2 regions of the Pseudonocardia sp. HH130629-09 genome follow, and region 1 is predicted to be linked to the other one. Evidence: predicted binding sites of a transcription regulator. Region 1 holds the regulator's gene; the other holds the start of a gene.
The links. Region 1 encodes HspR, which represses chaperone genes until heat shock. Its sites were predicted from a motif close to ANNTTGAGTNNNNNNNACTCAANNT; they were not measured.
Positions count from the first base shown of each region.

Region 2: lon (endopeptidase La) is a predicted target of HspR. The motif match lies at 10,404-10,428, and genes of this name have one in related genera.

Region 1 is NZ_CP011868.1:5,783,030-5,798,987, forward strand. Features, by position in the region: gene XF36_RS26940 (hypothetical protein) at 1-1,135, shown strand, start outside; gene XF36_RS26945 (hypothetical protein) at 1,125-1,721, shown strand; gene XF36_RS26950 (C40 family peptidase) at 1,718-2,743, shown strand; gene XF36_RS26955 (hypothetical protein) at 2,772-3,167, shown strand; gene XF36_RS26960 (ESX secretion-associated protein EspG) at 3,402-4,223, opposite strand; gene XF36_RS26965 (PPE domain-containing protein) at 4,220-5,587, opposite strand; gene XF36_RS26970 (PE domain-containing protein) at 5,610-5,900, opposite strand; gene XF36_RS26975 (DUF3558 family protein) at 6,030-6,554, opposite strand; gene dnaK (molecular chaperone DnaK) at 6,830-8,701, shown strand; gene grpE (nucleotide exchange factor GrpE) at 8,740-9,414, shown strand; gene dnaJ (molecular chaperone DnaJ) at 9,503-10,735, shown strand; gene XF36_RS26995 (heat shock protein transcriptional repressor HspR) at 10,741-11,196, shown strand; gene XF36_RS27000 (MDR family MFS transporter) at 11,294-12,484, opposite strand; gene XF36_RS27005 (ABC transporter substrate-binding protein) at 12,751-14,310, shown strand; gene XF36_RS27010 (ABC transporter permease) at 14,307-15,248, shown strand; gene XF36_RS27015 (ABC transporter permease) at 15,245-15,958, shown strand, end outside.
Region 2 is NZ_CP011868.1:4,813,635-4,829,592, forward strand. Features, by position in the region: gene XF36_RS22275 (glycoside hydrolase family 16 protein) at 1-23, shown strand, start outside; gene XF36_RS22280 (NCS2 family permease) at 192-1,625, opposite strand; gene XF36_RS22285 (DUF2530 domain-containing protein) at 1,691-1,999, shown strand; gene XF36_RS22290 (SDR family NAD(P)-dependent oxidoreductase) at 2,017-2,754, shown strand; gene XF36_RS22295 (hypothetical protein) at 2,751-2,930, opposite strand; gene XF36_RS22300 (L,D-transpeptidase) at 2,947-4,152, opposite strand; gene XF36_RS22305 (UDP-N-acetylmuramate dehydrogenase) at 4,285-5,301, opposite strand; gene XF36_RS22310 (DUF2505 domain-containing protein) at 5,358-5,855, shown strand; gene purU (formyltetrahydrofolate deformylase) at 5,855-6,727, shown strand; gene XF36_RS22320 (endonuclease domain-containing protein) at 7,481-7,894, shown strand; gene lon (endopeptidase La) at 8,024-10,366, opposite strand; gene XF36_RS22330 (DUF2516 family protein) at 10,484-10,738, opposite strand; gene XF36_RS22335 (hypothetical protein) at 10,950-11,675, opposite strand; gene XF36_RS22340 (helix-turn-helix domain-containing protein) at 11,687-12,151, opposite strand; gene XF36_RS22345 (DUF445 domain-containing protein) at 12,311-13,654, opposite strand; gene XF36_RS22350 (bifunctional DNA primase/polymerase) at 13,939-14,466, opposite strand; gene XF36_RS22355 (tryptophan-rich sensory protein) at 14,783-15,583, shown strand; gene XF36_RS22360 (cold-shock protein) at 15,661-15,864, opposite strand.

The sequences.
Region 1 (15,958 bases):
CGGGCAGGTAGGGCTCGGCACCCGCGACACCCTCCCCACGGTGCTCGTGGACCAGGTGGCCTACCAGAACTGGCTGCGTGGGACGTTCGGCGCACCGGACGTCCCTCAGGCCCAGGAGCTGGGACGGGACCTGCTGCGGGCCCAGGCGTTCACCATCGACGAGATCGACCGCGGCGAGGACACCAGCGAGACGGCCGAGCGCAAGAAGGGCGAGTACGCCGCGATCGCCGACCGCATGGGCGACCGCTACGCGTACTTCACCGGGGCGTCCGGCAGCCGGATCGGAGCCGGGACGCTCGCGCTGATCCAGGCCGCGTGCATCGCGCTGTTCCAGCTGCTGTCCAAGGTCCTGGTGCTGGTCGCGTTGCTGATCATCCGGCTGATGGTGGTGACGGCGCCGGCGATCGCCGTCGTCGCGCTGCTGAAACCGGACGTCATCCCGGCGATCCTGCGCATCGGCGGCGCCGCGATCGTGAACACGCTGGTCGTCGGGGCGCTGGCCGGGCTGCACGCGCTGCTGGTCGTGTCGCTGTTCGCCCCGGGGTCCGGGGTCGATCTGTGGCTCGCGCTGCTGGTCACCGGTGTGGTCACGCTCGTGCTGTGGGCCGTCGCGCGACCGTTCCGGCGGCTGGTGTCGATGGTGACGCTCACCCGCGAGCAGTTCGGCGGGATCGTCCCCGGCATCAACGGCGGCCCGGTGTCGCGCGTCTGGAACCGGATGCGCGGCCCGAACGACGCCGACGAACGCCAGTCCCGCTGGTGGTCCGAGCGCGGCGGCAACGGCGGGTCCGGTGACCCGGGTGCGGTGCGCCCGGAGGCCGAGACCGCTGCCGGGCCGGGGGCCCGGGTCCGTCGTCGCGCGGCGACCGACGTGCCCTCCCCCCAGGCGGCCAGGATCGCCGAGCCACGCCGCGGGGCGCTGCCGGTCGGGCTGTCCGGGCGGCCCGACACCGGGTTCGCGACGCGGGTCGACCCCGGCGAGGTCGACGACCGCTCCATCTACCGCCGCGACGACACGGGCCCCCGCCGCCCCGGCGACCCGGCCCCGGTGACCCCGGAGCTCGTCGACGGCGTGCCCGTCTACAAGATCTACCGCCCGCGGGCGGCGCACACCGGCGGTGACCGTGCCGATTAGGTCCTCCCGCGGCCGTGCCGGCGCCTATCGCGCGGTGTGGCAGTGGCCGCTGCGCTCCCCCGTCCGGCTCGCCGTGACGGTGGTGGTCCTGGGCGCACTCGTGTTCGGGCTGGTCTCGCTCGGAGGTTCCGGCGGTGCGGCGTCCGGCGGGCTCGTCGCCGGGGGAGGATCCGGCGGCAACCGGTGGGACAGCGGGTCGTCCGGGGTCTCCGCGACGCCCACCCCGACGCTGCTGCCGCCGGTGCCCGAGCTGACCCCCGAGGCACTGCCGGTCTCGCAGGCACCGCAGCAGGCCCTGGAGACGGCCCGGGTGTGGGCGTCGGCCTGGGTGAACCACCCCGACGGGATGACCTCCCAGCAGTGGGTCGCCGGGCTGCGGCCGTACACGACCGACGAGTTCCTCGGCGTGCTCGCGAGCGTCGACCCGTCGAACGTGCCCGCCTCCCGGGTCACCGGGCCGGCCACCCCGACCCGGGTCGCGCCGAAGAGCATCGAGGTCACCGTGCCGACCGACACGCTGACCCTGCGGATCCTGATCGTCGACACCGAGGCGGGCTGGAAGGTGTCCCGCTACGACCGGGCATGAGCACCCCGCTGACGCGTGCGCTGCGGCCGTTGCGGCTGCTGCTGCCGTTCGTCGCGATCGGGATGACGCTGGTGCTGTTCCTGACGGTCGGCTTCCTCGCGTTCAGCCCCAACCTCGGTGGCGGTCGGTCGAACGCGGCCTGGTGCGACACCGGCATCTCGACGGCGACGGTCGGCCGCGGTGGCGGAGGAGCCACCCTCGAGACGCTGTCCGACGAGCAGGAGCAGAACGCCGCCGCGATCATCTCGGTCGCCAAGGACATGCAGCTCCCGCCGAAGGCCTGGCTCATCGCGCTGGCCACGGCGATGCAGGAGTCGACGCTCCGCAACATCAACTACGGGGACCGGGACTCGCTCGGGCTGTTCCAGCAGCGTCCGTCGCAGGGGTGGGGGACCCCCGCGCAGGTCACCGACCCCGCCTACAGCAGCCGGATCTTCTACGAGCGGTTGATGGAGGTGCCCGGCTGGGACTCGCTGCCGGTGACAGTGGCAGCTCAGAGAGTCCAGCGCTCCGGTTTCCCCGACGCCTATGCCAAGTGGGAGGGCCTGGCCGCGTCGCTGGTCCAGAACATCGGCGACGTCGCCAACCCGACCGGCTGCGCCCCCGGCACGACCGGCGCGCTGCCCCCGGGCGTCGCCGGCGCCGCGATCGGGTTCGCGCTCGGCGAGCTCGGCAAGCCCTACGTGTGGGGCGCGACCGGCCCGGACGCGTACGACTGCTCCGGCCTGCTCATGCGTGCCTACGAGGCCGCCGGGCTCACGATCCCGCGGGTCTCGCGCGACCAGTACAAGTCCGGCGGGCACCTGCCGGTGCGCGACGTCGCGCCGGGCGACTTCCTGTTCTACGCTCACGATCCGTCGGATCCGAGCACGATCTACCACGTCACGATGTACATCGGCGACGGGAAGATGGTCGAGGCGCCCAACAAGGACCACCCGGTCCGGGTGCAGCCCGTCCCGTGGGAGTTCGGCGACCTCGTGCCGCTCGCCACCCGGCCGGGGACCACGCCGAACCCGGCCTGAACGGGGTCGAGGCGCCATCATGGGCGGCATGCGCTCCCCGCTCTCGGACTACCTCGACTCCGCGGCGCCCGGTGCCTGCCCGGACCATCTCGTCGTGCCGCGCTCACTGGCCCAGTCGATGCCGCTGCGCTGGCAGCAGGTCTTCGTCGGGCTGCTCACCGACCTGCACGAGGCCTACCCCGATGTCGTCTGGCCCGAGTACGCGGTGTCCGCGGTGCGCGCCGAGCCCCTGACCGAGCTCGACGACGCCCAGCTCGCGACACACGGCTACGTCACCGAGCTGGGTCCCGACGGGGATCTCGAGTACCGCGACGTCGACGACCGTGTGGTCCCCGGGTCGCTGCCGGTCCGGGTGGAGGTGCCGGACACGGTGCCGCCGGCGTCGGCGGGGCAGGTGCCGCGGGGGACCGTCGTCCTGCGCTGACTTCACGGGACCCCGCTGCGCTCACGCCGCTGAGCCGATCACGCCGCTGAGCCGATCACGCTGCTTGCGGCGGTCGGTTCCGGCGGACCTGCGCGGTCCGTGGCCGAGCGACGGCGAGATGCACCCCAGCGGGAATCGTCGATCCCCACGGCCTGCTGAGCTGCATCTCGCGGTGCGACAGGGATACCTTCCTGCCGAATTCGCTTACCCGGTAAGCGAGTTCCGGGCTGACCGTCAGCAGGTCCGGTGCGCCCCGACCGGTGCGCGACGGCGCCGGGCCGCGTCGGCGAGCCGGTCCAGCTCACGGACCAGGTACGTCGCGTCGGCCGGCCCGGCGTGCACGACGGCGTCGTCGGGCAGCGGGCCGCCGACGCCGTCCGGGGTCGGGCGCCGCTGGACGTAGCAGCCGTCCGGGGTGGCGTGCACCAGCAGGACACCCGGCGCGCGGCACGGGTCGGGTCCCTTGCGCCCGGCGCCGAGCTGGGCGACGCCCTCGATCCGCCCCATCCGCCGCAGCACCTCGGTCTCGGCCGCGGTGCAGCCCCGCCGCAGGAGCTCGTGGACGAGCCGGTCGGCGTCGCCGTCGGCGCGCTCGACGGCCTCCCCCAGCACCGTGACGGGGATCTGCACCCCGACACCGGGGCCCGGGACGACCTCGCCGAGCAGCTCGACCAGGACGGCGGCCGCGTCCTCGGGGCGGACACGCACGAGCGCGACGTCGTCGTCGATCCGGGTGGCCAGCACCGCGCGCCCGGCCCGCCGCGCGACCAGCGCACGCTGCCACGACAGGGGCGCGACCACGAGGTCGTGCTGGAACTCCGGTGCGACGACCGTGCGCAGGTCGTCGACCAGGTTCGGCTCGAACGTGGTGCCGGTGAACAGGCCACGCGCCGCCAGGGTGTCGAGGCACTCCCGTACGACGCGGGCCCGCTCGACGTCGGTGAACCCGGGGCTGAGCAGCTCCAGGACCGCTGGGTTGCGACCGAGGTCGAGGAGGTCCCGGGCGACGTCGAACTCGGCGGCGGTGAGGACGGTGGCGCGGTTCCAGTCGATCATCGGTGGGGCTCCTCGGGTGCCAGGACGGCGTCGGTCGCGGCGATCTCGATGTCGAACACCTCGTCGGTGGGGACGACATAGCGGTTGCGGTGGTCCTGGGCGTCGCGGCCGCCCACGCCGCCGGCCGTCGGGCCGTAGCCGCTCGGGCCGGTGCTCCGTCCGGTGGTCTCGCCGGGGCGGGCGGACCAGGCCGGGTCGGCGGACCGGGTGCCGTGGCCGAACGGCTCGAACAGCCGTCCGCCGCCGGTCCCCGTCCCGCCGGGGAGGCGCTCGCCGTACCCGGGGCCGCGGGCCGACGGCGGGAGGAGCGGCTGCGCCCGGGTCCGCTCGCCGAACTGGCGCCCGAGGTCGACGCGGGTGCCGAACGGACCGGGACCCGGTGCCGTCGACGTGGGGTACGCGACCTGGGGTGGCGCGGGCCGGTACGGGTCCGGGGCGGGCGTGGTCGGTGGGTCGAGGCGCTGGGGTGCGACGACGTCGACCGGTCCGGGCAGCCCAGTGCGGTCCCGGTCGGTGCCGTCCCCGCTGGTCCCGGGCCCGCCGGGGCCAGCGGGCCGCCCGACGTCCGGCGTGCCGGGACCCGATCCGCCGCTCACCCGCCCGCCGTATCCCCACTCGCCGGGAGCCTCGACGCCGCCCGGTCCGGGCCGGGGCCCGACACCCGGTGGATCCGGTTGATCCGGTGCACCGTCGCCCGGTCCCCCGCCGCCGACACGGGTGGCTCCGCCGCCGTCCCCGACGGCGGCCGGGCCGAGCCCGCCGGCCCGGTCCGAGCTCGGCGGCGGACCTCCGGCACCGGTGGGCGCCGCAGCCGACGCCGGGTCGACGGTGCGGAAGCGGTCGTCGATCGCCGACGCGGTGTCGAGGTGCTCCTGCAGCACACGGTCGGCCTCCTCGCTGTGCCGCTGGTCGCGTTCGAGCGAGGTCACGTAGTCGGCGACGGTGGCGCCCAGACCGGTCAACGGGGCGCCCGCCAGCAGGTGGGCGTTGCGGACGCCGCTGGTGAAGATGCCGGGCGGGGTGGGGTCCAGGGCGGCGATGGCGGCCTGGGTGCGGTCGAACGACTGCCCGTAGGCGTCCAGCTGGGTCGCGCCGTTCGCGGTGACGGGTGCGGTGCACGCCATCGAGGTGGTGATGCCGTCGAGGGACTGCTGGGCAGCGGCCGCGGCGGGGCCCTGCCAGGAGACGCCGAGCTCGGTCATGCGCTTCCTGGCCTCGTCGGCCGCGGCACGGAGTTCGGTGTCCGCGGTCCGGAGCGCGGACGCGGCGTCGACGACCGCGGACGAGCCGGGTTTGCCGACCACCCAGGCGTACTTCTCCTGGAGGGACTTGGCAGCGAAGTTGAAGCCCTGGTGGAACGCCATCGTCTGTTCCGGAGTACCGGGTTCAGATCGTGAACGAACGAGCGATGGCGGCCTCGCCGAGTTCGAAGTCGACCGCAGTCGCACGAAGGCGTCGGACTGCCTCCTCCAACTCTGTCTGGTGCTGCGCGTGCGTCGTGATCATCCGCTCGAACCTGTCCTGGAACGCGGGTGTCGCGATTCCCGAGATCGGGTCGTCTCCACAGGACCCGACCCGCGTCCTCTGCGCGCTGCGGAGAGAATCGCGGATGGCGGTGATCTGGGCGGACAGGACGCGACCGACCTCGAGCACGTTGTCCGGCGAGATCTGGCTCATCAAGACGTCCGACGAGCTGCTCACAGTCCCGCGTTGGTTCTGTTCCACGGACCGGAACGTAGTGTCACCGGGACCAGGGGACGGCGGTTTCCACAGCTCCGGTCGCGATCGCGAAGTCGCGGAGTCGGTTCAGTGGTGCAGGAGTGAGGACAGAGCGGCCGACACCACGGCGCGGGCCCTCGCGCACAGGTCGCTGTCGGTCATTCCGGAACGTTGGAGGTTCGACGACGTCGCCATGGCCTGTGCTCTCAGCGAGGTCGAATCGTCGATATCAACACCTACCTCGCATGAGGGGTACGAGCCCGACGGGTACACGGTCTCGGCGGCGCGGTATCCCGCCACATCGATCGGCACCGCCCTCGGGTCGGACAGGAGTCGAGACACCGGAACCGGGATGAACTGAAGGTTCACGTCGACGGTCTCGTCCGACCCCAGATACCCGCATGTGGGGGCTGGAAGATCTCCGATCGTCGCGTCGTCGACCTTCCCGTCCCTGAGATCGAGGTCCGACCGCTGGGCGGTGTCGAGCAGTTCACACGGATGGCGCCCGCCGACATCGACTGCTGCTGGGCGCGCAGGCAATGCGGGGTCCCCTGCGGAGTCAGGTGACTGCGACATACAGGAAGTGAGGCCGACGATCGCAGCGGCGCTCACGACGCCGAGGACCGTGCGACGCGCAGCCGGTACGAGCACGTGATCCTCCGTCGACGATCGAGCGGCCACAGGCTAGCCCGCCCCACGGACCTGCACACGTGAACGTCGCGGATAAAAGTTGAGTCCTCTGGGAACAAGTCTCCCGGGTGGTCCGTTGACCCCCACGAGAGCACGTTGAGCAGAGTCCACTCAAGGGCGATGCGCGAGCTGCTCCCCGGTTTGGTACAACTTGAGCCGGACGCACTCATACCCCACACATCTCGGAGGCAGTCACCATGGCTCGTACGGTCGGTATCGACCTCGGGACCACCAACTCCGTCGTCGCCGTCCTCGAGGGTGGCGAGCCGACGGTGATCGCGAACTCGGAGGGTGCCCGCACCACTCCGTCGATCGTCGCGTTCGCGCGCAACGGTGAGGTTCTCGTCGGCCAGTCGGCGAAGAACCAGGCCGTCACCAACTCCGACCGCACCTTCCGCTCGGTCAAGCGCCACATCGGCACCGACTGGAAGACGCCGGAGATCGACGGCAAGACCTACGCGGCGCAGGAGATCAGCGCCCGCGTCCTGCAGAAGCTCAAGCGTGACGCCGAGTCCTACCTGGGCGACGAGGTCACCGACGCCGTCATCACGGTGCCGGCCTACTTCGAGGACGCGCAGCGCCAGGCGACCAAGGAGGCCGGTCAGATCGCCGGCCTGAACGTGCTCCGCATCGTCAACGAGCCGACCGCGGCCGCGCTGGCCTACGGCCTGGACAAGGGCGACAAGGAGCAGACCATCCTGGTCTTCGACCTGGGTGGCGGCACGTTCGACGTGTCCCTGCTGGAGATCGCCGAGGGCGTCGTCGAGGTCAAGGCGACCAACGGCGACAACCACCTCGGTGGTGACGACTGGGACGAGCGGATCGTCACCTGGCTCGTCGACAAGTTCAAGTCCTCCCAGGGCATCGACCTGACCAAGGACAAGATGGCGATGCAGCGGCTCCGCGAGGCTGCGGAGAAGGCGAAGATCGAGCTGTCCAGCTCGTCCTCGACCAGCATCAACCTGCCCTACATCACGGTCGACTCCGAGAAGAACCCGCTGTTCCTGGACGAGACGCTGTCCCGCGCGGAGTTCCAGCGGATCACCCAGGACCTCCTGGACCGCACCCGTCAGCCGTTCAACCAGGTCATCAAGGACGCCGGCATCTCGGTGAACCAGATCGACCACGTCGTGCTCGTCGGTGGCTCCACCCGGATGCCCGCCGTCACCGAGCTCGTCAAGGAGCTGACCGGCGGCAAGGAGCCCAACAAGGGCGTCAACCCGGACGAGGTCGTCGCCGCCGGTGCCGCGCTGCAGGCCGGTGTGCTCCGCGGTGAGGTCAAGGACGTCCTGCTGCTGGACGTCACCCCGCTGTCCCTGGGTATCGAGACCAAGGGCGGCGTCATGACCAAGCTGATCGAGAAGAACACCACGATCCCGACCAAGCGCTCGGAGATCTTCTCCACCGCGGACGACAACCAGCCGTCGGTGCAGATCCAGGTCTACCAGGGCGAGCGCGAGATCGCCGCGTACAACAAGAAGCTCGGCATGTTCGAGCTGACCGGCATCGCGCCGGCCCCGCGCGGCGTCCCGCAGATCGAGGTCTCCTTCGACATCGACGCCAACGGCATCGTCAACGTGTCCGCCAAGGACATGGGCACCGGCAAGAGCCAGGAGATGACGATCACCGGCGGGTCGGCCCTGTCCAAGGACGACATCGACCGCATGGTCAAGGAGGCCGAGGCCCACGCCGAGGAGGACGCCAAGCGTCGCGAGGAGGCGGAGACCCGCAACCAGGCGGAGACCCTCGTCTACCAGACGGAGAAGTTCGTCAAGGAGAACGACGACAAGCTCCCCTCCGACGTCAAGGACTCGGTCAACGCCGCCCTGGGTGAGACCCAGGAGGCGCTGAAGGGCACCGACCACGAGGCGATCAAGTCCTCCATGGAGAAGCTCGCCACCGAGTCCCAGAAGATGGGGTCCGCCCTGTACTCGCAGCCCGGTGCCGAGGGCACCGCGGGTGCCGGTGCCGAGGGTGGTGCCGGCGCGGCCGGTGCCTCCGACGCGCAGGACGACGTCGTCGACGCCGAGATCGTGGACGACGACAAGGACGCCAAGGGCGGCAAGTGACGGCCGGCGGCCATCCACGGGACGACAGGACGGTCGACATGGCAGACGAACAGAAGCAGGACGAGCCGGTGACGTTCCGGGACCGCCGCAAGGTGGACCCGGAGACCGGCGATGTCCGTCCCGACGCCGACGCGACCGGGGCCGCCGACACGGCGGCCCCGGCCGGTGACGGCGAGCAGGTCGCGGGCCCGGCCGACGGGGAGGACCCGGAGGTCGAGAAGCTGCGGGCCGAGGTCGCCGAGCGCACCGCGGACCTGCAGCGGGTCAGCGCCGAGTACGCCAACTACCGGCGTCGGGCCGACCGGGACCGTGAGCAGACGAAGGTGGACGCGAAGGTCTCCTTCGCGAACGACCTGCTGGTCGTGCTCGACGACTTCGAGCGCGCCGCCCAGCACGGCGACCTCACGGGACCCTTCAAGGCCGCTGCGGACAAGGTCACCGCGGTGCTGACGAAGCTCGGTCTCGAGCCGTTCGGGGCCGAGGGCGAGCCCTTCGACCCGCAGCTCCACGAGGCCGTGCAGCACGAGCCGGCCGAGGGCTCCGGCCCCACGGTCACCGTGCTGTCGACGGTGCTACGTCGTGGCTACCGCATCTCCGACCGGGTCCTCCGGCCGGCGATGGTGACCGTGCAGGACCGCCCCGAGGCGGAGGCCGAGACCGACGCCGCGGGCGGCGCGGACGCCGGCGACGGCGAGCCGCAGAACCCGGCCTGACCAGGACGGGTAGGGACGTGACCACGCGGTGCGGCGGGAGACGACAGGTCACCCGCCGCGTCGCGGGCGTGAACGGAAAGGAGGCGGAGTGACCCAGCGCGACTGGATCGAGAAGGACTACTACCGCGAGCTGGGCGTCTCCTCGACGGCGTCCCAGGACGAGATCAAGAAGGCGTACCGCAAGCTCGCCCGTGAGCTGCACCCGGACGCGAACCCCGGCGACGAGAAGGCCGAGGCCCGCTTCAAGGCGGTCTCCGAGGCCTACGGCGTGCTGGGCGACGAGTCCAAGCGCAAGGAGTACGACGAGACCCGCGCGATGTTCGCCGGTGGCGGCGGCTTCGGCGGGTTCGGCACCGGTGGTGGCTTCCCCGGCGGCGCGCGACCCGGTGGCGCCGGCCAGGGTGGCTTCGACATCAACGACCTGTTCGGCCAGGCCGGCCGCCCAGGCGGCGCCGGGGCCGGTGCGGGCGACTTCAGCGACATCCTGGGCGACATCTTCGGCCGCGCCGCACGCAACAGCGCCGGCGGTGCCGGCGGGTACGGCACGGCCGGCGCCCGCCGCGGCCAGGACGTCGAGAGCAGCCTGACCATCTCCTTCGAGGACGCGGTGCGCGGCGCGACGGTGCCCATCAAGCTGTCCTCGCCGGGCCGCTGTGAGCGCTGTGGTGGCACCGGGTCCCGGCCCGGCAGCACCCCGCGCACCTGCCCCACCTGCGCCGGTCAGGGCCTGGTGAACCGCAGCCAGGGCGCGTTCTCGTTCTCCGAGCCGTGCCGCGACTGCCGCGGGACCGGGCGCATCATCGACGACCCGTGCCCCGAGTGCCACGGCGACGGCGTGTCCACCCGGACCCGGTCGCTGTCCATCCGGGTCCCCGCGGGCGTCGACGACGGTCAGAAGATCCGGCTCCCCGGACAGGGCGAGCCCGGGCGCGGCGGGGCCCCCGCCGGGGATCTCTACGTGACCGTGAGCGTGACCCCGCACCGGATCTTCGGGCGGTCGTCGAAGAACCCCGACGACCTGACCCTCACCGTGCCGGTGACCTTCCCCGAGCTCGCTCTGGGCGCGACCCTGACGGTGCCCACACTCGACGGCACCGTCTCGCTGCGGATCCCGCCGGGGACCACCAGCGGTCGCACGTTCCGGGTGTCGGGGCGTGGGGTCGAACGCAAGAACGGGAAGAAGGGCAACCTGCTGGTCACCGTCGAGGTGGCGGTGCCGCAGAAGCTGGACGCGGCGGCGAGGAGCGCGCTGGAGGCCTACGCCGAGGCGACGTCGTCGTTCGACCCGCGGGCCGACCTGCACGGTAGCGCCAGGAGGTGATGGCGGTGTCCGGACGACGCACCCCCCGTGACGGGGAGGAACCGCCGACGGTCGACGTGGCACACGACAGCCCGGTGTTCGTCATCTCGGTTGCCGCGCAGCTGTCCGGCCTGCACGCCCAGACCCTGCGCAGCTACGACCGGATCGGCCTGGTCAGCCCGGGCCGGTCCGCGGGCGGCGGACGTCGCTACTCCCAGCGCGACATCGCCCTGCTCCGCGAGGTGCAGCGGCTCTCCCAGGAGGAGGGCGTGAACCTCGCGGGCGTCAAGCGGATCATCGAACTGGAGCAGATGGTCGACCAGCTCTCGGCGCGCTTCGAGGAGGTGACCGCCGAGCTGGACGCGGTCCGCGCCGCCGCTGCGCAGGCCACCGCGGCGGTGCACCGCTCCTACCGGCGCGACCTCGTGCCGGTGGACCGGCGTCAGGCCGTCGTGCGCTGGCGCCCGGCCGACGACGGCTGAACCCGCTCCGTCGCGCACCCCGGCGTCCTCCGTCGGAACCGGGGTGCGGGACCGTCCCTCGTGCGGCGACGACCGTCGTGCCCGGGCCACGAGCCGGTCAGGCAGCCGTCAGCGCTCCGCGCCGGGCCAGCAGGCCCAGCATCACGGCTCCGGCCAGCGGCACCGCCGCCAGGACCAGGAACGGCAGGGCGGGCGGGAACGCGGGGTCGAGCAGCGCCCCGACCCCCGTCGAGCCGACGAGCACCATCAGCCCGCCGAACGACGCGAGCACCCCGAAGTGGGCACCCAGCCTGCGTTCCCCGGCCAGCCGCGGGACGAGATCCTGCGCGACCGGCACGGCGAACATCTCGCCGAAGGTCAGCAGCAGCACCATCAGCACCGCGGGCGTGAGCGCCCACCACCCCGGCAGGTCCGGCAGCAGCCGCGCCACCGCGACGACGGTGAACGACGCGGCCATCAGGCAGAACCCCAGCACCACCGCGCGGCCCGCCCCCATCCGGCTCCCCCAGGCCGCCACCCGCATCTGCAGGCAGATCACCAGCACCGACATCATCACGAACAGGAAGCCGAGCGCGGCGGTGCGCCCCACGCGCTCCAGCTCGTCGGGCAGGGCCAGGTAGAGCTGGTTGTAGCAGAGCAGCCAACCCGAGTAGCCGACCGCGAACAGCAGGAAGCGGCGGTTCCCCAGCACCTCGCCCCAGCCGGCGAGCATCGGCTGCCCGGCCTGCTCGGGCTCGCGCCACGGCAGCCACCGCCAGTGCGCCAGACCCACCAGAACGAAGCCGGCCGCGGCGACCAGGCAGGCGAGCTGGAAGTCGACCACCATGAGCGCGGTGCCGACCAGCGGCCCGGTGACGGTCCCGACCTGACCGGCGACGGCGAACATCGAGAACACCTCGGTCCGCGCCGGGCCCTCACCGGCGCGCTCCCGCTCCCCGGCCTCCCGCGCCAGCGACGACTCGACGGCCGGGGAGAACAGGGCCGCCGCGAACCCGGTCAGCAGCGCCCCACCGATGACCGCGGGCAGCGACCCGGCCGCGCCGAGGAGGATGAAACCGATCACGCGCAGCGAGCACCCGACGAGCACGACCGGCTTCGCACCGAACCGGTCGGTCAGGGTCCCGCCGATCACGAACAGTCCCTGCTGGCTGAACGTCCGCAGCCCCAGCACCAGCCCGACGGCCGCCGCGGCGAGCCCGAGGTCCTCGGCCAGGTGCGTCGCCAGGTAGGGCAGCACCATGTAGAAGCCCACGTTGAAGGCCATCTGGGTGCTGATCAGCAGCTTCATGACCGGGGGGAGCCCGCGGAACTGGACCCACCGGCCCGGTCGGAGCGGCGTCGGGGGACGCGGGTCCGACTCGGGATCGGCGGGTCGGCGGAGCAGGCTGCGGAGCACCACGAAGTGGTACCAGGTCGACGTCAGCAGTCGCGACTCGATGGCAACAACGACATATGCGCATGCGTGAAGATGCTTGACCGTCTGTACAGGCTTACCGAAGATCTCCCGGGCGCCGGGTGACACACGGTCGAGGGCGCCGGAGAGGCCAGGTCGTGATGCCCGCCGCCGTGCGCGCCGTCGTAGCACCCCGTCGTTCCCGCTTGCGGGTCGCCGCCGCCCTGGTGGTGAGCGCCGCGGTCCTCACCGCGTGCGGCGGCACCGGTGGCGGGAGCGGTCGGGTCGTGCCGGACGGGCAGGCCACGATCGCGATGGCCTTCGGCCCGTCGGCCGGTTACGGCGTGGACACCGACGACGCGTTCGTCCTCTCCCAGCTCGGGGTGACCGAGTCCCTGGTGGCGTCCGGCCCGGACGGGCAGCCCCGACCCGCGCTGGCGACGGCGTGGGCCCAGCAGTCCGACCCGCGGACCTGGCGGTTCGAGCTGCGCCCCGGCGTGACCTTCCAGAACGGCGAGCCGCTCACCGGGCAGGCCGCCGCGACCGCCCTGAACTGGGTGGCCGGCGTCGCCGCGCCGCCGCGCGCGGTGCGCGGGATCGGCCTGCAGGCCGCCGCGGACGGCGCGGGCGCCGTGCGCGTCACGACGACGAAGCCCGACCCGATCCTGCCGCTGCGGCTGTCCGGCGTGAACACAGCGATCCTGGCGCCGTCGGCGTACCGGGCCACGCCGCCGTCGGTCCAGCAGACCGGCACCGGCCCGATGACGATCACCCGGACGAACGGCACCCAGTCGGTGACCCTCGCCCGCAACGACCGCTACTGGGGTGAGCGCCCGCAGCTGGCCGGTGTCACCGCGAACTTCGTGCCCGACCCGGCTGCCCGCGCACTGGCCCTGCGGGCCGGCGACGCCGACATCGCCCAGGAGCTCCCCGAGTCCAGCGCGCTGGAGTTCACCGGCGACGAGTACGTGAACCAGACCGTCGCCGCGCCCCGGACCGCGTCGCTGGTCCTCAACCAGTCCCGCAGGCCCTTCGCCGACATCCGGGTGCGGCAGGCCGTCGCGGCCGCCGTGGACCGCACCGCGCTCGGTGAGCAGGCGCTCGCCGGGTCGGCGGTCCCGGCCTCGGAGCCGTTCGGCCCGGCCGTGGCGTGGGGCTCGCAGGACGCCCCGCCGCCGGCCGACCCCGCGCGCGCCCGGCAGCTGCTGGCCGAGGCCGGCTACGGCCCTGGCAACCCGCTGCGCATCGAGCTGGGGTCCTACGGCGCCCGCCCGGAGCTCCCGACGCTGGTCACCGCCGTCCAGGAGATGCTCCGCGGGGCCGGCATCGAGGTCACCGTGCGCATCGGCGACTACGACGCCCGCGAGCCACAGCTGCTCGCCGGTGACTTCGACATGTACCTGCTCTCGCGCAGCTACCTGGTCGACGTGCCGGACGCCGGCGCCACGCTGGCCACCGACTACACCTGCCAGGGCTCCTACAACCTCAACCACTACTGCTCGCCCCAGTTCGACGCCCTGCTCGCCCCGCTGGCCACCGAGACCGACCCGGCGGCGCGGCAGAAAGTCTTCACCGAGGCCGCGGCGAAGCTGAACGCCGACGTCGTCGGGGTCCCGCTGGTGCACACCAACGCCAACGGCGTCGGGCACCGGGTCACCGGCTACACCGTCGACCCGCTGGCCAAGTCGCTCGTCGTCCCCGGGCTGGCGACCACGGAGTGACCGCACTCGTCGCACGCAGGCTGCTGGCGCTGCCGCTGGTCGCCGTGGCCGCGGCGGTGCTGGTGTTCCTGCTCCCGCGGTTCTCCGGACAGGACACCGCGCTCGCGATCATGCGCAGCCGGACAGGGGAGTCCGACCCGGACCCGTCGGTACTGGCCGCGCTGCGGGAGCAGTACGGCCTCGACGGCACCTGGTGGGACCAGTTCACCGGCTGGGCCGGCGCGCTGCTGCGCGGCGACCTCGGGATCTCCTGGACCAGCCGCACACCGGTCTCGGGCCTGCTCTGGCCCGCGCTCGGGGTGTCGCTGACCCTCACCGTCGCCGCGCTGGTGCTCGCGGCCCTGGTCGGGATCCCGCTCGGGGTGCGCGCCGCGTGTCGCCCCGGTGGGCGGCTCGACCGGGCCCTGACCACCGGATCGGTGCTGGGCGTCGCGATCCCCGAGTTCGTGCTCGGGACGGCGCTGGTGCTCGCCTTCGCCGTCACCGTGCCGGTGCTGCCCGCGACCGGCTGGGGTGACGTGGAGCAGGCGGTGCTGCCGGTGGTCACCCTGGCCGCGTTCCCGGCCGCGCTCGCCGCCCAGCTGGTGCGCGCCGAGACCGTCGACGCGCTGGCCCGCCCGCACGTCGCCGTCGCGCGGTCCAAGGGGATCAGCGACGGACGGGTGCTGTGGCGCCACGGCGGCCGCCTGGCCCTGACCTCGGTCACCTCGCTGTCCGGGCTGTTCCTCGGCGGGCTGCTCGGCGGCTCGGTCGTGGTGGAGGTGCTGTTCGCGATCCCCGGCCTGGGCCGCCTGCTCTACGACGCCGTCCTCGCTCAGGACCTGCCGGTCGTGCAGGCCGGGCTGCTCGCGCTCGTGCTGATCGCCGCCGTCGCCGGGATCCTCGCCGAGCTGCTCGCGCTCGCGCTGGACCCGGTCGCCCGGAGCGCCGTCCGGTGACCGCCTCGGTCATGGCCCGCCCCGCGGGCGCCGCCGCACGCACCACCCGGCGCGCGGCGGTCCTGCAGGTCGGGGCGCTGGTCCTGCTCGGTGTGCTGGTGCTGATCGCCCTGCTACCGCTCGACCCGGTCGCCAACGACCTGTCCCACCGCTTCGCCGGGCCGTCGGCCGCGCACCCGCTCGGCACCGACCAGCTCGGTCGGGACGTGCTGGCGCGGCTGGCCGTCGGCGCCCGGCTCTCGGTCGGGTTCACCCTGGTCGCGCTCGCGCTGTGCGCGGGGATCGGAACGGTGCTGGGCGTGCTCGCCGCCTGGTGCGGACGGGCGGTCGGCCAGCTGTTCCAGCGCACCATCGACGTGCTCGTCGCGATCCCGGCGGTGCTGATCGGGCTCGTGGTGGTCGCCGCGTCCGGCGGGGCGCCGGGGGTGTGGTCGCTGCTGGTGGCGATCGTCGTCGCCGGGTGGACGCCGTTCGCCCGGCTCACCTACCAGCTCGTGGTGCGCGAACGCGCCCGCGAGTACGTCGAGGGCGCCGTCGCAGTCGGCGCGGGGCCGCTGCGGATCGCGTTCCGACACGTCCTGCCGAACCTCGCCCGGCCGCTGCTGTCGCACCTGTGCCTGCGGTTCGCGAACGTCCTGCTGACCGTGGCCGGGCTGTCCTTCCTCGGGCTCGGGCCGCAGCCGCCCACCCCGGAGTGGGGGGCGATGCTC
Region 2 (15,958 bases), 970 kb from region 1:
GGGTCCGCATCTACGCGCCCTGACCCGCTCGGCGGCGGGACGGGTGTGACTGGGGAAAGAAGGAGGCCCCGGACCCTGTGGGGTCCGGGGCCTTCTCCTGTCCCGAACTGACGCGCCGCTCCCACCACGAAGCGACCTCTGTAAGTTAGCGCAGCCTTGCCTAAGTAGGCAAGAGTGGTGGGCGGAAAGTTCTAACCGAGCAGCTCCCGCAACGGTCCCACGCCGAAGTACCCCACGAACAGCACCGCCACCACCCACATCAGGGGGTGGACCTGCTTCCCGCGCCCGGTGGCCGCCGCGAGCGCGACATAGCTGACGAACCCGGCGCCGATGCCGTTGGCGATCGAGTAGGTGAACGGCATGACGGTGATCGTCAGGAACACCGGGATCGCGGTGCGCAGGTCGTCGAGCGAGACCGAGGTGATCTGGCGGAACATCAGCGCGCCGACGACGACCAGCGCCGGGGCGGCGGCCTCGACCGGGACGATCGAGTACAGCGGCGTGAAGAACATCGCCAGCAGGAACAACAGACCGGTCAGGACGTTCGCCAGCCCCGTCCGCGCGCCCTCGGCGATACCGGCCGCGGACTCGACGAAGATCGTGTTCGACGATGCGGACCCCACACCACCGGCGACCGCGCCCGCACCCTCGACGACCAGCGCCTTCCCGACGTTCGGGAGCTTGTCGTCGGAGTCGGTCAGGCCCGCCTGGCGACCGAGGCCGGTGAGCGTGCCCATGGCGTCGAAGAAGTTCGCCAGCACCAGGGTGAAGATCAGCAGGACGACGGTGATGATGTCGAGCCGGGTGAAGGCGCCGAGCGAGACCTGGCCGACGAGCGACAGGTCCGGCAGCCCGACGATCCGGTCCGGGATGGCGGGCACCGCGAGCGACCAGCCGCCGGGGTTGGTCGGGCCACCGGGGCCGACCCGCACGATCGCCTCGACGACGATCGCGATGATGGTGTTGACCACGACGCCGATCAGGATGCCCGCCCGCACGCCGCGGGCGACCAGCACGCCGACGATGATCAGCCCGACGACGAACACGAACGTCGGCCACGAGGCGATGGAGCCGCCGGTGCCCAGGCCGACCGGGACCGTGGTGTTGGCCGCGTCGGGCAGGCGGCGGACGAAGCCGGAGTCGACCAGGCCGATCAGCGCGATGAACGCGCCGATGCCGACCGCGATCGCCGTCTTGAGTTCGGTGGGGACGGCGTTGAACACCGCCGTCCGGAAGCCGGTCAGGGCGAGGATCACGATGATGATGCCGTTGATGACGACCAGGCCCATCGCCTCGGGCCAGGTCATCATCGGCGCGATGGTCACGGCCAGCAGGGTGTTGATCCCCAGGCCGGTGGCGATCGCGAACGGGTAGTTCGCGATCACGCCGAAGAGGATCGTCATCACGCCTGCGACCAGGGCGGTCACCGCGGCGACCTGGGCGACCGGGAGGATCCCGCCCAGCGCGTCGGCCTTGGCCGACGGGTCTCCCGGCGTGACGCTGCCGAGGATCAGCGGGTTCAGGACGATGATGTAGGCCATCGCCATGAACGTGACGAGTCCCCCGCGCAGTTCGCGGGAGACGGTGGAGCCGCGTTCGGACACGCGGAACAGGCGCTCGATCACGGCGACACCCTAGACGCGGCGCAACGCTGCGGGTTCCGTCCGTGCACCGTTTAGGCTACGGCCCCGTGACGGCCCACGAGAGCGAGCGCGCGAGCGATCCACCGCCCCCGCCGCCCTTGCCGGCGCGCTTCTACGAGTCCCCGCCGGTGATCCTCGGCGGGATGCTGCTGTGGGCGATCGGCGCGGGCGTCGCCGCCGTGTTCGCGATGGTCACCGGCTCCGGGTTCGACCCCGCGAACGGTGCCGGCGCCTGGTTCTGGACCTGCGTGGCCGGGACCGGGGTGGGCCTATTCGGGGCCGCGGTGTTCTCCGCGCAACGGGCCGCGGCCCGGCGCGGGGACAGGTCGGCACAGCGCGGCGTCGAGCCGAGGTAGGTCATAGGCTCGACGGCATGACCGCGAACGACCGTCCGACCGCCGTCGTCACCGGCGCCTCCTCCGGGATCGGCGCCGCCACGGCCCGCGCACTCGGGGCCGCGGGCTTCCACGTGGTGCTGGGAGCCCGCCGGGTGGAGCGCTGCGAGGAGATCGCGAAGGAGATCGACGGGACCGCACTGTCCCTCGACGTCACCGACCGGGAGTCCGTCCGCGCGTTCGCCGATGCGGTGCCCGAGGCGAAGCTGCTGGTCAACAACGCCGGCGGCGCGAAGGGCCTGGAGCCCGTCGCGGACGCCGACGAGGACGACTGGCGCTGGATGTGGGAGACCAACGTCGCCGGCACGCTGCGCCTCACCCAGGCGTTCCTGCCGAAGCTGCGGGCCTCGGGCGACGGGCACATCGTCACCGTGACCTCGATCGCCGCGCTGGACTTCTACGACAACGGCGCCGGCTACACCGGCGCCAAGCACGCCCAGGCGATGCTGCACCGCACCCTGCGCGGGGAGCTGCTCGGCGAGCCGATCCGGATCACCGAGATCTGCCCCGGCATGGTGGAGACGGAGTTCTCGCAGGTGCGTCTCGGCGACGCCGAGAAGGCGGCGAAGGTCTACGAGGGCCTGACCCCGCTGACCGCCGACGACGTCGCCGACACGATCGTCTTCGCCGCGACCCGGCCGTCGCACGTCAACCTGGACCAGATCGTGCTCAAGCCGCGCGACCAGGCGTCGGGCACCCGGCGGCACCGTCGCTAGAGGGTCTCCTCCGACCGGCGGTTCTCGTCGGCGTCGTCGCCGGGGCTCTCGCCCCGGACGGCGCCGGCGATCCGCTCCTCGGACTCGCCCAGGATCTGCGCGGCGTCGGGATCGGTGCCCTCCTCCTCCGGCAGCGGGGTGGATCGGCTGGCGGCGCGGTCGTCGGGAACGCTCATGCCCAGCGGGTACCCGCTAGGACAGCGCCGACAACCCCTTCCACTTGTCCCAGGACAGCGTCCAGTCCCAGAGGTCGCCGTCGCGGGCGGAGAGCTGCACCGGCGTGCCGGTGACCTCGACCGGGTCGCCGTAGAGGACGGTGTCGTAGTACGCCTTGGCGTTCTCGATCGACAGGTTCACGCAGCCGTGGGTGACGTTCGCGGTGCCCTGCGCGGCGGCCGACACCGGGTTGGCGTGGATGAACTCGCCGTTGTTGCTCATCCGGACGGCCCACTTCTCGACGACGTCGTAGCCGTACTGCGCGGACACCATCCGCTTGTCGGTGAACTTCTCGGTGACGACGTGGATGCCCGAGCGGGTGTTGCGGTTCGGGTCGTCGGCCAGGCCGTAGGACGCCGGGTAGTCCGCGACCTGCTTGCCGTCGCGGATCACGATCATCCGGAACGAGCGGGCGTCGGCCTTGACGATCTGGGCGCGGCCGATGGTGAACGAGGTGCTCAGGTCCTCGGCGCCGTAGCTGCCGCCGCCGTAGTCGACGCCCTTGAGCGGCGCGTCCACGGTGACCTTCGTGCCCGACGGCCAGTACTCCTTCGGCCGCCAGTGCACGCGCGAGCCGCCGTTCTCGTCGGGCAGCCAGCCCCACGCGCCCTCGACCTGCTTCGAGGTCGTGACTTTCAGGACCTTCTCGATCGCGGCGCGGTCCTGGACGTGCCGGTCGAACTGGATCTCGATCGGCGCGGCGATGCCGACGGTGCGGTCGTCGCCGATGTTCAGGGTGCCGCGCACGGTGTGGGCGGGCTTCAGCGTCGCGACGGTGCCCTGCACCGGGGTCGCCGTGCCGTCCGGGGCGACGGCGCGACCGTGCCAGGTGTAGGTGGTGGCGAAGTCCAGGTCACCGCTGCTGGTCCAGGTCGTGCGGTCCGGGGACAGTGCGCCGTCGACGGCGTCGCCGTACGGGTCGGTGAGCGACACCCCGTCCAGCGTGCCGCCCGCCGTGCGGACCGACACCGGCTGCGCCGGGTTCGCCGTCGCCGCCGAGACGGTGTCGGTACCCGCTCCGCCTGCGCTGCGCACGGGCGGCTGGTAGCTCACCTGCGGCCCGGCCGGGGGCGGTGCGGCTTGCGGCGCCGCCGGGTCCTGCGGCGAGGCCGCCAGGGCCACAGCCCCGACGATGCCCAGCGCGCCGATCAGCGCCACCACGACGATCAGTACCCGTCGCAACCGTTCCCCCGCGTACTCGATCTCCTGCGTTGGACACCGACCGTACGCCCGGATCCGGCGCCTCCGACCGGCAGGAGGACGGCACTCCCCCGTGCAGCGTAAGACGAACCGGACGCCAGACCACAGAGGGTGTCAGACGGCGCAGTTCACCAGCACCGGTTCGGGGTGCAGGGTCACGTCGAACCGCTCGGCGACGCCGCTCTGGACCTCCCGGGCCAGGGCCAGCAGGTCGGCCGTCGTCCCGCCTCCGCGGTGGGTCAGGGCCAGGACGTGCCGGGTGGACAGCGACACCCGCCCGCCGGGGCCGGCGTGCCCGCGGCCGAATCCCGCGTTCTGGATCAGCCCGGCGGCGCTGAGCTTGACCCGGCCCTCCCCCGCGGGCCAGGCGGCCAGCCCGTCGACCTGCGGCGCGCGGTCGACGGGCAGGATCGGGTTGGTGAAGAACGAGCCGGCCGACCAGGTGTCGTGATCGTCGGCGTCGAGGACCATGCCCTTCCCGCGACGCAGCGCGAGCACCGCCTCGCGGACGGCGGCCGGGTCGGTCCGCGTCTCCGGATCGACGCCGAGGGTGCGGGCGAGCTCGCCGTAGCGGATCGGGGCGGAGCGGCCGTCGGCCTGCAGGGCGAGGCGCACCCGCAGGACGATCGCGTCGTCGTTGCCCTTGAGGATGCTGGTGCGGTAAGCGAGCCCCAGGTCCGAGTCGGGCACGTGCTCGCGGACGGTCCCGGTGCGCCGGTCGTAGAGGTCGACGTCGACGAGCAGGTCGGCGACCTCGACGCCGTAGGCGCCCACGTTCTGGACCGGGGTCGCGCCGGTCCGCCCGGGGATCCCGGACAGGCACTCCAGCCCGCCGAGCCCGTCGGCGACGGTGCCGGCCACCAGCTCGTCCCAGTCGACGCCCGCCTCGACGGTCAGCAGCACCCGGTCGCCGTCGCGCTCGTGGCGGACACCCTGCCCGGCGATCAGCACGGCGGTGCCGTCGAACCCGGCGTCGGCGACGACGAGGTTCGACCCGCCGCCCACCAGCAGCACCCGCTCCCCCGCCCGGTCGGCGCCGGCCACCGCCTCGACCACCTCGGCCGCGCCCTCGGTGCGCACGATGCGGGAGGCCGGTCCACCGAGACGCAGTGTGGTGTGCGCGCTGAGCATCGGGTCGACCGTCGTCGGAGCGGGGGAACTCACGACCGCAACGGTAGCCTTCGCCCATGCCGCGCACGATCGACTACCGCGCAACGTCCGCGCACCCGTCCTCGACGGTCTACGCGGCGATGATCGACCGCGATCTGCTGGAGGAGCAGCTGCGCCACATCGGCGGTCCCGGGGCCGGGGTGACCGCGTACGAGACCACCCCCGACGGTGTCCGCTACACGCTGCGGCACGGGATCCCCGGCGAGCACCTGCCGTCGATCGTGTCCTCCTTCGTACCCGGCGGGGACCTGCAGATCGACCGCACCGAGCAGTGGCGGGCAGGCGACTCCGGCGTCTACGACGGCACCGGGTCCGTGCAGGTCATCGGCACCCCCGCCACCGCCCGGTCGGTGATGCGGATCGCCGACGTCGACGGCGGCAGCGAGGTCCGGATCCGGGCCGAGGTCACGGTGAAGGTCCCGCTGGTGGGTGGGACGATCGAGCAGGCGGTCGCCGGGCAGATCGAACAGCTGCTCGCCGCCGAGACCGAGTTCACCCTCTCCCGGATCTCCTGATGTCCCACTACGTGATCACCCTGTCCTGCCCGGACCGCACCGGCATCGTCGCGCGCATCTCGACCTTCCTCGCCGAGCTGGGCGCCTCCATCACCGAGGCCGCCTACCACGCCGACGTCGAGGCCGGGGTGTTCTGCACCCGCCAGGTCGTCGACGCCGCGTCGGTCCCCTTCGACGTCGACGAGCTCCGCGCCCGGTTCGCCCCAGTCGCCGCCGAGCTGGGCGGCGAGCACCGCATCTCCGACACCGGCGTCCGCAAGCGCGCTGTGCTCCTGGTGACCCGCGACCAGCACTGCCTGCACGACATCCTCGGCCGGGTCTGGGCCGACGAGCTGCCGGTGGAGATCACCCGGGTGATCGGCAACCACACGTCGCTGGAGCCGGTCGTCGCCGCGCACGGGGTGCCGTTCCACCACGTGCCGTTCCCGGCCCCCGGCGACCCGGCCCGCGAGCAGGGCAAGGTCACCGCGTTCGAGGAGATCCGCAAGCTCATCGACGCCGACGACCCCGACGCGATCGTGCTCGCCCGCTTCATGCAGGTCCTGCCCGCACACCTGTGCGAGGCCTGGGCCGGGCGGGCGATCAACATCCACCACAGCTTCCTGCCGTCCTTCGCCGGGGCACGGCCCTACCACCAGGCCCACCGGCGCGGGGTGAAGCTGATCGGCGCGACCTGTCACTACGCGACCGCGGACCTCGACGCCGGCCCGATCATCGAGCAGGACGTCGCCCGCGTCGACCACGGGGACACCGCGGCCGACATGGTGCGCCGGGGCCGCGACATCGAGCGCCTGGTGCTGGCCCGTGGGCTGCGGTGGCACCTGGAGGACCGCGTCCTGATCCAGGGCAACCGGACCGTCGTCTTCCGCTGAGGTCGTGGGTCCGAGCCGCGCCCGGGCGGTGCGTCACGCGCACCGTGAGGCGCGGTACGTCCCGCGCGGGGCGGACCGGGCCCCGGCCCGACGGAGCGCGGCGGAACGACGTCGAGATGCAGCTCAGCGGGCCGCGAAGATCCACACTTCCCGCTGAGCCGCATCTCGGCGTACGTCCTCGTTCGCGATGGCGACGGAGTCCGGCTGATCCGGTCCGGCGGGCGCTGCGCCCGGCGCACGATCGGTGCATGACGATCCCCGGATGGCCCGAGGTGTTCCGCGGGACCGCGGCCCTGGCGGCGGGTCTCGTCACGCCCGACCTCCTGCGCGGGCCTCGCTTCCGCCGGCTGCTCCCGGACACCTACGCCCCTGCCGACGCCCACGCCGACCTGCGGCTGCGGTCGCTGGCGGCGTACCTGTGGGCCGGACCGGACGCGGTGCTCTGCGGGTACTCCGCCGCCGAACTCCTGGGCGCGTCCTGCGCCCCGCGGGCCGCGCCCGCCGAGGTCGCGGTGACCGCGGTGCGCGCCGGGCCCCGATCCCGCGACGGCGTCGTGGTCCGGCGCGACGTCCTGCATCCCGACGAGGTCACCGGCGTCCGCGGTGTCCGCGTCACGACCCGCCTGCGTACCGCCTTCGACCTGGCCCGGTGGTCGGGCCCGACCGAGGGTGTCGTCGCCGTCGACGCGTTGTCCCGCGGGTCGTTCGCGCCGGACGTACTGCTGCACCTCGCGGCCCGGCACACCCATGCCCGTGGTGTCCGGCCGCGTGGTCGACGCGCTGGTGTGGGCCGACCCCCGCGCAGGCTCCCCGCCGGAGACCCGCCTCCGGCTCGTCCTCGTCCTGGGTGGCCTGCCGCGGCCGGTACCCCAGCACCCGGTGCTCGACGACGCCCGGCGCACGGCGCTGTGGCTGGACCTGGCCTACCCCGACCACCGACTCGGCATCGAGTACGACGGCGGCGGTCACTTCGCGACGCCCGAGGCGGCCCGCGCCGACGCCGGGCGGCACACCCGTCTCGTCGCGGCGGGGTGGCGGGTGCTGCGCTACACGGCCCTGGACATGCACCGACGGCCCGACGAGATCGTCGCCGAGGTGGGCCAGGTGCTCGACCACAGTCGTCGAGATGCAGCTCAGCGGGCCGTGGAGATCGACAGTTCCCGCTGAGCTGCATCTCGGCGCAGTTCCCGGATCGACTAGGGCGCGGCACGGGGCGGCGCGCACACGACGGTGCCCGCCCCGCGTGTGCGGGACGGGCGCCGGTTCGTACGGCTCACGCCGCCGGTCGGACGGGGGTCAGGCCGCGGGCTGCTCGGCCTCCGCCGCCTCGTGGGCCGGCTCCAGAGCGATCCGGAGCACCTCGGCGACGTCGGCGACCGGGTGCACCCGCAGCTCGGCGCGCACCGACTCCGGAACGTCGTCCAGGTCGGGCTCGTTGCGCTTCGGGATGATCACGTCGGTCAGTCCGGCCCGGTGCGCGGCGAGCAGCTTCTGCTTCACCCCGCCGATGGGCAGTACCTTGCCCTGCAACGTCACCTCGCCGGTCATGCCCACGCTCGACCGGACCGGCCTGCCGGAGGCGAGCGAGGCCAGCGCCGTCGTCATCGTGACGCCGGCGGACGGGCCGTCCTTCGGGACCGCACCGGCCGGGACGTGCACGTGCAGCTTGCGCGACGCGAGGTCACCGGCCAGCCCGCGCGAGCGCAGGTAGGACAGGGCGATCGAGACCGACTCGGTCATGACCTCGCCCAGCTGCCCGGTGATCTGCAGGCCCGGCTCGCCCTCCATCGCGGTGGCCTCGATGAACAGCACGTCCCCACCGGCGCCGGTCACCGCCAGTCCGGTTGCGACGCCCGGCACCGAGGTCCGCTCGGCGGACTCCGGGGTGAACCGCGGCCGTCCGAGGTAGGTGACGAGTGCGTCGGCGTCGACGTGCACCGGGCGTGCCGTGTCCGAGGCGCCCAGCTGCACCGCCACCTTGCGCAGCACCTTCGCCAGGCCCCGCTCCAGCTGCCGGACCCCGGCCTCCCGGGTGTACTCGGCGGCGATCATCGACAGCGCGACGTCGGTGAACTCCACGTCGCCGTCGTCGAGACCGGCCTTCGCGATCTGCCGCGGCAGCAGGTGGTCGCGGGCGATCGCGACCTTCTCCGGCTCGGTGTAGCCGTCGAGCGTCACGATCTCCATGCGGTCGGCCAGCGGGCCGGGGATCGCGGAGGCGTCGTTCGCCGTCGCCAAGAACAGGACGTTCGACAGGTCGAGGTCGACCTCCAGGTAGTGGTCGCGGAAGGTGTGGTTCTGCGCCGGGTCGAGCACCTCCAGCAGCGCCGCGGTCGGATCACCGCGGAAGTCGCTGCCGACCTTGTCGATCTCGTCGAGCAGCACGACCGGGTTCATCGAGCCCGCCTCGCGGATCGCGCGGACGATGCGGCCGGGCAGCGCGCCGACGTAGGTGCGCCGGTGGCCACGGATCTCCGCCTCGTCACGCACGCCGCCGAGCGCCACGCGGACGAAGTTGCGTCCGAGCGCGCGGGCGACCGACTCCCCCAGCGACGTCTTGCCAACACCGGGCGGGCCGACCAGCGAGAGCACCGCGCCCGAGCCGCGGCCGCCGATCGTGTCGAGCCCCTTGCGTCCGCGCCGGGCGCGCACGGCGAGGAACTCGACGAGGCGCTCCTTCACGTCGTCGAGGCCGGCGTGGTCGGCGTCGAGGACGCGACGGGCCTCCACCAGGTCCGACGAGTCCTCGGTCGTGGTGCTCCACGGGATGTCGAGGACGGTGTCGAGCCAGGTCCGGATCCAGCCGGACTCCGGGCTCTGGTCCGAGGCACGCTCCAGCTTGCCGACCTCGGTCAGCGCGGCCTTGCGGACGTCGTCGGGCAGGTCGGCGGCCTCCACGCGGGCGCGGTAGTCGTCGGAGCCCTCCGGGTCGTCCTCACCGAGCTCCTTGCGGATGGCCGCGAGCTGCTGGCGCAGCAGGAACTCACGCTGCTGCTTCTCCATGCCCTCGCGGACGTCGTTCGAGATCTTCTCGCTGACCTCCTGCTCGGCGACGTGCTCCTTGGTCCATTCCAGGAGCTTCTCCAGCCGGGCGTCGAGGTCGGTCTCGGCGAGCAGCTCGGCCTTGTGTGCGACGTCGAGCCACGAGGCCCACCCGGCGAGGTCGGCGAGCGCGCCCGGGTCGTCGGTCTGCTGCACCGAGTCGATCACCTGCCAGGCGCCCCGCTGCTGCAGGATGCCGACGACCAGGGCCTTGTACTCGCGGGCGAGCTCCTGGGTGCGGCCGGTGGGCGCACCGGCCTCGATCGGCTCGGCCTCGACCCAGAGCGCCGCACCCGGACCGGAGACGCCCGACCCGATGCGGGCGCGCCGCTCACCGCGCACGACGGCGGCCCGGTCCCCGTTGGGGAGCCTGCCGATCTGCTCGAGCACGGCGACGACGCCGATGGCGCCGTAGCGGCCGTCGATGCGGGGGACGACGAGCACCCGTCTCCCGTCGTCGCGGTCCTGGGCCGCGGCGGTGGCCGCGTCGACCGCGGCACGGGTGTCGGAGTCGTCGAGACGGAAGGGGACGACCATGCCGGGCAGGACCACGGCGTCGTCGAGGGGCAGGACCGGGAGCGTCAGCACGTCACTCATGCCCGGCACAACCACGCGGAGGGCCCTCCGCTTCCCGGAGTTGAGTCATGTCCGCTCAGGGCGAACGCGGACCCCGGCGGGCCGGGACGGCCGTGAGCACCCCGGGGACCGGGTGGGTCACCAGCGCGGTCCGCCGCCCTGGACCTCCATCACCGCGGGCTTGACATCGACCAGGTAGACCAGCGTCGCGACGGTGGCGGCCAGCCAGAACATGGCCCCGCCGTACATCGGGCCGCCCGTGACGAGCAGGAGCAGCAGCGCGACGCCGGTGATGCCCAGCCAGGCGTTCTTGGTGAGCTTGCCCGCCGCGGTGAAGGCGTCCGCGCGTTGCCTCAGCGCGTGCCCGAACGAGAACCCGCCGACCACCACCATGATCCACTTGATCACGAAGATGATCACTTCATCGGGGGAATCTGGCAGCGACAGCACGCAGCCAGAGTACGGACAACCCGGGCGCTGGTCACGTCCGGCGCCACATCCCGGGCGGCACGATCCACGGCCCCGCACACGACGACGCCCCCGGCCGATCGAGGATCGGCCGGGGGCGCGGTGCGTGCTCACCGGGCGCGGGGCCCGGCGGGTGTCACTTCTTCGCGGCGGACGCGCTCGAGGTGCCACGGCGGGTCGTCGGCTTGCGGGCCGGGACCTTCGCGCCGGTGGCGGTCTTCGGGTCGGTCTTGGCGGCGGTGCGGCGCGCGGTCGAACGCGTGGTGGACGCGACCTGGTCGCCGGCCTCCTCGATCGCCTCGGCGGCCTCCTTCGAGACCTCGGTGACGGCCTCGGCGACCTCGCCCGCGGCGGTCTGGGCGCGGCGGGCGACCTTCTCACCGACCGAGCGGGTCTGCGTGGTGACGGCGCCGAGGGTCTTGACGGCGACCTCGTGGGTCTCGTCCACGAACTCGTCGACGCGGGTGTCGAACTTCTCGGTCAGGTCCTCGACCGTCGCGATGGCCTGCTTGACCTGCGGCTGCTTGCGGATGCGGCCCCAGGCCTTCTCACCGCGCTGGGCGAAGCCGACGTAGACACCCTCGACCTCGGAGCGGAACTCCTCGATCTGCTTGCGGATGTTGTCCGAGGACAGCTTGCCGCGCAGCTCCTTGAGCTCCTCGGGGAGCTCCTGGACGCGGGTCTGGACCTCCTCGGCGCGCTTGGTGGCGGTCTCGCGGGCGTCGGTGACCACCTTGGTCACGGTGCTGTAGGCGTAGTCGCCGGCACCGAGGACGGCGAGCAGCGGGGTGCGGACGACCTCGGCCTGCTCGGCGGTCTGCTCACGCAGCTTCTGGACGTCGGCGCTGGTGGGGAGGTTCACGGCCATGATGATCACTTCCTGGATTCGGTGGACGTGTCGTCGGGATCGGCGGTGAGACCGTTCTCCCTGCGGAACGACTCGTAGACGTCGAGCAGCACGCGTTTCTGCCGCTCGCTGAGGGTCGGATCGGTGAGCACCGCGTCGGTCACCTGACCGGCGGGCCGCTCCTCGAGGATGCCGGCGCGGACGTACAGCGCCTCGGCCGAGATGCGCAGCCCCTTGGCGATCTGCTGCAGTATCTCGGCGGACGGCTTGCGCAGTCCCCGCTCGACCTGGCTCAGGTACGGGTTGCTGACGCCCGCGGTGCGGGCCAGCTGCCGCATCGAGACCTGGGCGGCCTCGCGCTGGGCGCGGATGTAGGACCCGATGTCCTCCACCGCGTGCCCCACGGTCTGCCCGACGCTCTCGACGGCCTGCGCGACGCGCTCGGCGGGCTCGACGGACTCACGGTCTCCGGGCTTGCGCTCGGTGGCCATCCGTCTCACCTCCGCCTCGATCCGTTCTTCATTGACGGAATCGACCGTACGCGGTGACGCTAGCTCCTGCAAGCAGGGTGCTAGCGCTGTTCACGTGGTGTGCGCCACGTCCATGACGGCGCGATGACGGCGCGATTTCCTGCGGGGGCACCTGACCGATCACCCGATGACGAGCTCCCCCACGGCGTGGATGACCAGGCCGGCGAGCGCGCCGACGACGGTGCCGTTAATCCGGATCCACTGCAGGTCGCGGCCCACCTGGAGCTCGATCTTGCGCGAGGTCTCCTCCGCGTCCCAGCGGGCGACGGTATCGGTGATCAGCGTGGTGATCTGGCGCCGGTAGTGCCGCACGACGTACGACGCGGCGTCGGCCAGCCAGCCGTCGAGCTTCGCGCGCAGCTCGGCGTCGCGACCCAGCCTCCGCCCGAAGGCCATGAGGCCGTCGCGCACACGCAGGCGCAGCTCGTTCGACGGGTCGTCCGCGGCGTCGAGGACCATGGCCTTCACGACCGTCCAGGCGCGGCCGATGAAGTGCTGCACCTCGGGGTGCTCGACGACCTGGCGCTTGACCTGCTCGGCGCGCTCCATGGTCGTCTCGTCGTGCTGCAGGTCGCGGGCGAACTCGGCGAGGTAGCGGTCCACGGCGTGCCGCAGCGGGTGCTCGGGGTCGGTCTTGACGGCCCAGGCGTAGCCACGGACCTCGGCGAACAGCTTGTCCGCGACGAGGTCGTCGACGAAGCGCGGGGTCCAGGAGGGCGCGCGGTCGTGCACGACCCGCAGGACCATCTCCTGGTTGTCGGCGACCCAGTCGTAGGCGCGGTCGCAGACGAGGTCGACCAGCCTGCGGTGGGCACCGTCGACCAGGACGCCCTCCAGCGCCTTGCCCATCGGCGGCCCGACCGGGATCTCCATCAGCTTGCGCACCGCGACGGTCTCGATGACGTTCTGCACGTCCTCGTCACGCAGCACGGTCACGACCGCCCGCGCGGCAGTGGCCAGCTCGGTGGTGACGCGGTCGGCGTTGCCCTGCTCGGCGATCCAGCGCCCGACCGACTCGCTGACCCCGATCCGGTCGAGCTTGTCGCGGACGACGGACTCGGACAGGAAGTTCTCCCCGACGAAGTCGCCGAGGCTGTCGCCGATCATGTCCTTCTTGCGCGGGATGATCGCGGTGTGCGGGATCGGGATTCGCAGCGGGTGCCGGAACAGTGCCGTCACGGCGAACCAGTCGGCCAACGCGCCGACCATGCCGGCCTCGGCGGCGGCCCGGACGTAGTCCGCCCCGGGGACGCCGCGGACGACCTCGAAGTACTTCGCGACGAAGAACACGACCGTCGCGCCGAGGAGGAAGCCGGTGGCGACGGCCTTCATACGCCTCAGGTCACGTCGCTTCTGCTCGTCACCGGGCCCGAAGCCACCGAGGGGGACGGCGGGAACGGTCCCGATGGTGCGGTCCCGCTGCGGGACGGGGGTTGGGCGCTCCGGCGCGCGGGAGGTCTGCACACACCCATAGTGCCCGGGGACACCGACATCGGGCGGCGGGGGCGCCCGGAGCGGGGCCCGGCCGGGTCCGGCGATGTCCCGCCGGACCCGGCCGTGACCGGTGGAGCGGCTGCTCGGCGAGGGAGAAGTGCCCCCTCGGGCGCCACCTCCGCTGCGCACCACCCGGCCGGTGTCGGCGTCCGCACTCCAGATGAGACGAGCGGGGACGGCGACGAGACGCCCGGGCGGGCGGTACGCGGTCGCGCGGGCCGGATCCTCGGTTCCGTCCGGGCCGCGCGGGTGGATCAGCGGCGCAGGGCGCCCGGCATGCCGGACCGCTCGGCCCGCACCTCGTGCTCGTCGGGGAGGACCTGCTCGCCGGAACGACGGCGCACCGCGTCGCAGATCGCCTCGACGACGACCGCGGCCTCCGGCACCCGGTAGCCGACCCGCGCCGGAGCCACGCGCCACTGCACCCAGCCCTCGGGGCGCTCGGTCGGCGGGGCGACGACACCGATGCCGTCGGTGTGCAGCACCACGTCGGAGTGCAGGCTCAGCTCGGCGGGCAGCGCGTGCCGCGGGCTCATCGGGAACCACCAGGTGTCCTCGGGCGTCGCGGCGACCGGCACGACCTCGCCGGCCTCACGCAGCGTCCGGCAGACCTGGCGACCGATGACCGCGGGAACCTCGACCACGTCGAGGACGTCGCCCGTCGCCAGCATGACCTCCGCGCCCGGCCCCGGCACGAGCGGCCAACCGTGGTCGGCGTACTCGCGAGCGGCCGCTCGCAGCTCCGCGCCGTAGACGGCTCGGTAGCTGTCCCACCAGGACATGGAGGTCACTTCCTTCCGCTTGTGCGACAACCCCTGCGGTGCCGCTCACCTGTGAAGTACAACACCAGGATGCGGGCTCCGGGCACGACTTCGCGAGGGGTACGCGACGAGGGTGCGCAGCGGCGAGACGAGCGGGGACCGCCGACCGCACAACGCCACGGCCACCGGTGAACGGCAGGTGACCGGGCACAGCGGACCGACGACCGGCGGCAACCTCCACGCCGTCCGGCGCGGTGCCGGTCGTCGCACCGCTCGACACGCCTCGTGCATCGATTATCTTTACGATAGAGATATTCGCGAGATCGAGAGGACTGACATGGCGTCGACGACGGCGAGGGCCGGCCGTACGGCCGGCCCGGCCACGGGAATGGACACGGCACGGACCTGGGCGGTGCTCGCCGCGGCAGTACTGCAGGCGGTGGCGGGCTCGCTCGGCGGCAGCGGGACGTTCGGGGAGTCGCAGCGGGTGCTCAGCGACCGCTACCCCTCACTCATCACCCCCGCGACGGTGGCGTTCTCCGTGTGGGGCCTCATCTACCTGGCCCTGCTCGTGTACGCGGTGTACCAGTCACTGCCCGGGCAGCGGTCGCGCCCGGTGCACCGGGCGACCGGTTGGCTGTTCGTGGCGACGGCGGTGTTCAACGCGGGCTGGATCGTCGTGTTCTCCCAGGAGTTCCTGGGGACTGCACAGCTGCTGATCGTGGCACTGCTCGCGACCCTGGCGGTGGTGCTGCGCCGGCTGGCTGTATTCCCGGCCGAGGGGACAGCGGACCGAGCACTGCTGCACGGGCCGCTCGCTTTCTACGCGGGCTGGGTGTCGCTGGCGACCGTGGCCGGGTTCTCGGTGACGCTGACCTACTGGGGCGCGCCGCTCGGCCCGGTGGCGGCCGCGGCGCTGCTCCTGGTCGGCGTGCTGGGCGCGGGCGTCGCGACCCGGCGGACGACGGCGGCGCTGCCGTACGCGGCGACGACCGCCTGGGCGCTGGTCTGGGTCGCCGTGGAGTCCGCCGTGACCGGGACGGTGCCGGTGACCGTGGTCGCGGTGCTCGGCGTGACCGCGGTGGTCGTCGCGGCGGCGCTGCGAGGACGGGAGGGGCTGCGACCGGCCTTCGGCTGACCCCGGGAACGACGACGGCGCCGGTCCCCGAGGGGAGCCGGCGCCGTCGCGTTGCGCGGGTCGTGCCCGCGCAGAAGTCAGATCACGCGGACCGAGTCGGCCTGCGGGCCCTTCTTGCCCTGGCTGGCCTGGAAGTCAACGCGCTGGTTCTCCTCCAGCGTGCGGAATCCGTTCGACTCGATGGCGGAGTAGTGGACGAAGACGTCCGGTCCCTCGTCGTCGGTGGCGATGAAGCCGAAGCCCTTCTCGGCGTTGAACCACTTGACGGTGCCCTGCGGCATAGCGTGTGTCCTTCTCAGATGGAGCGGTTCCGGCCCTCACAGCAAGAGCCGGAGGTCGCGTGGACACCGCCGCGGCACCTCAGCACCGATCGAC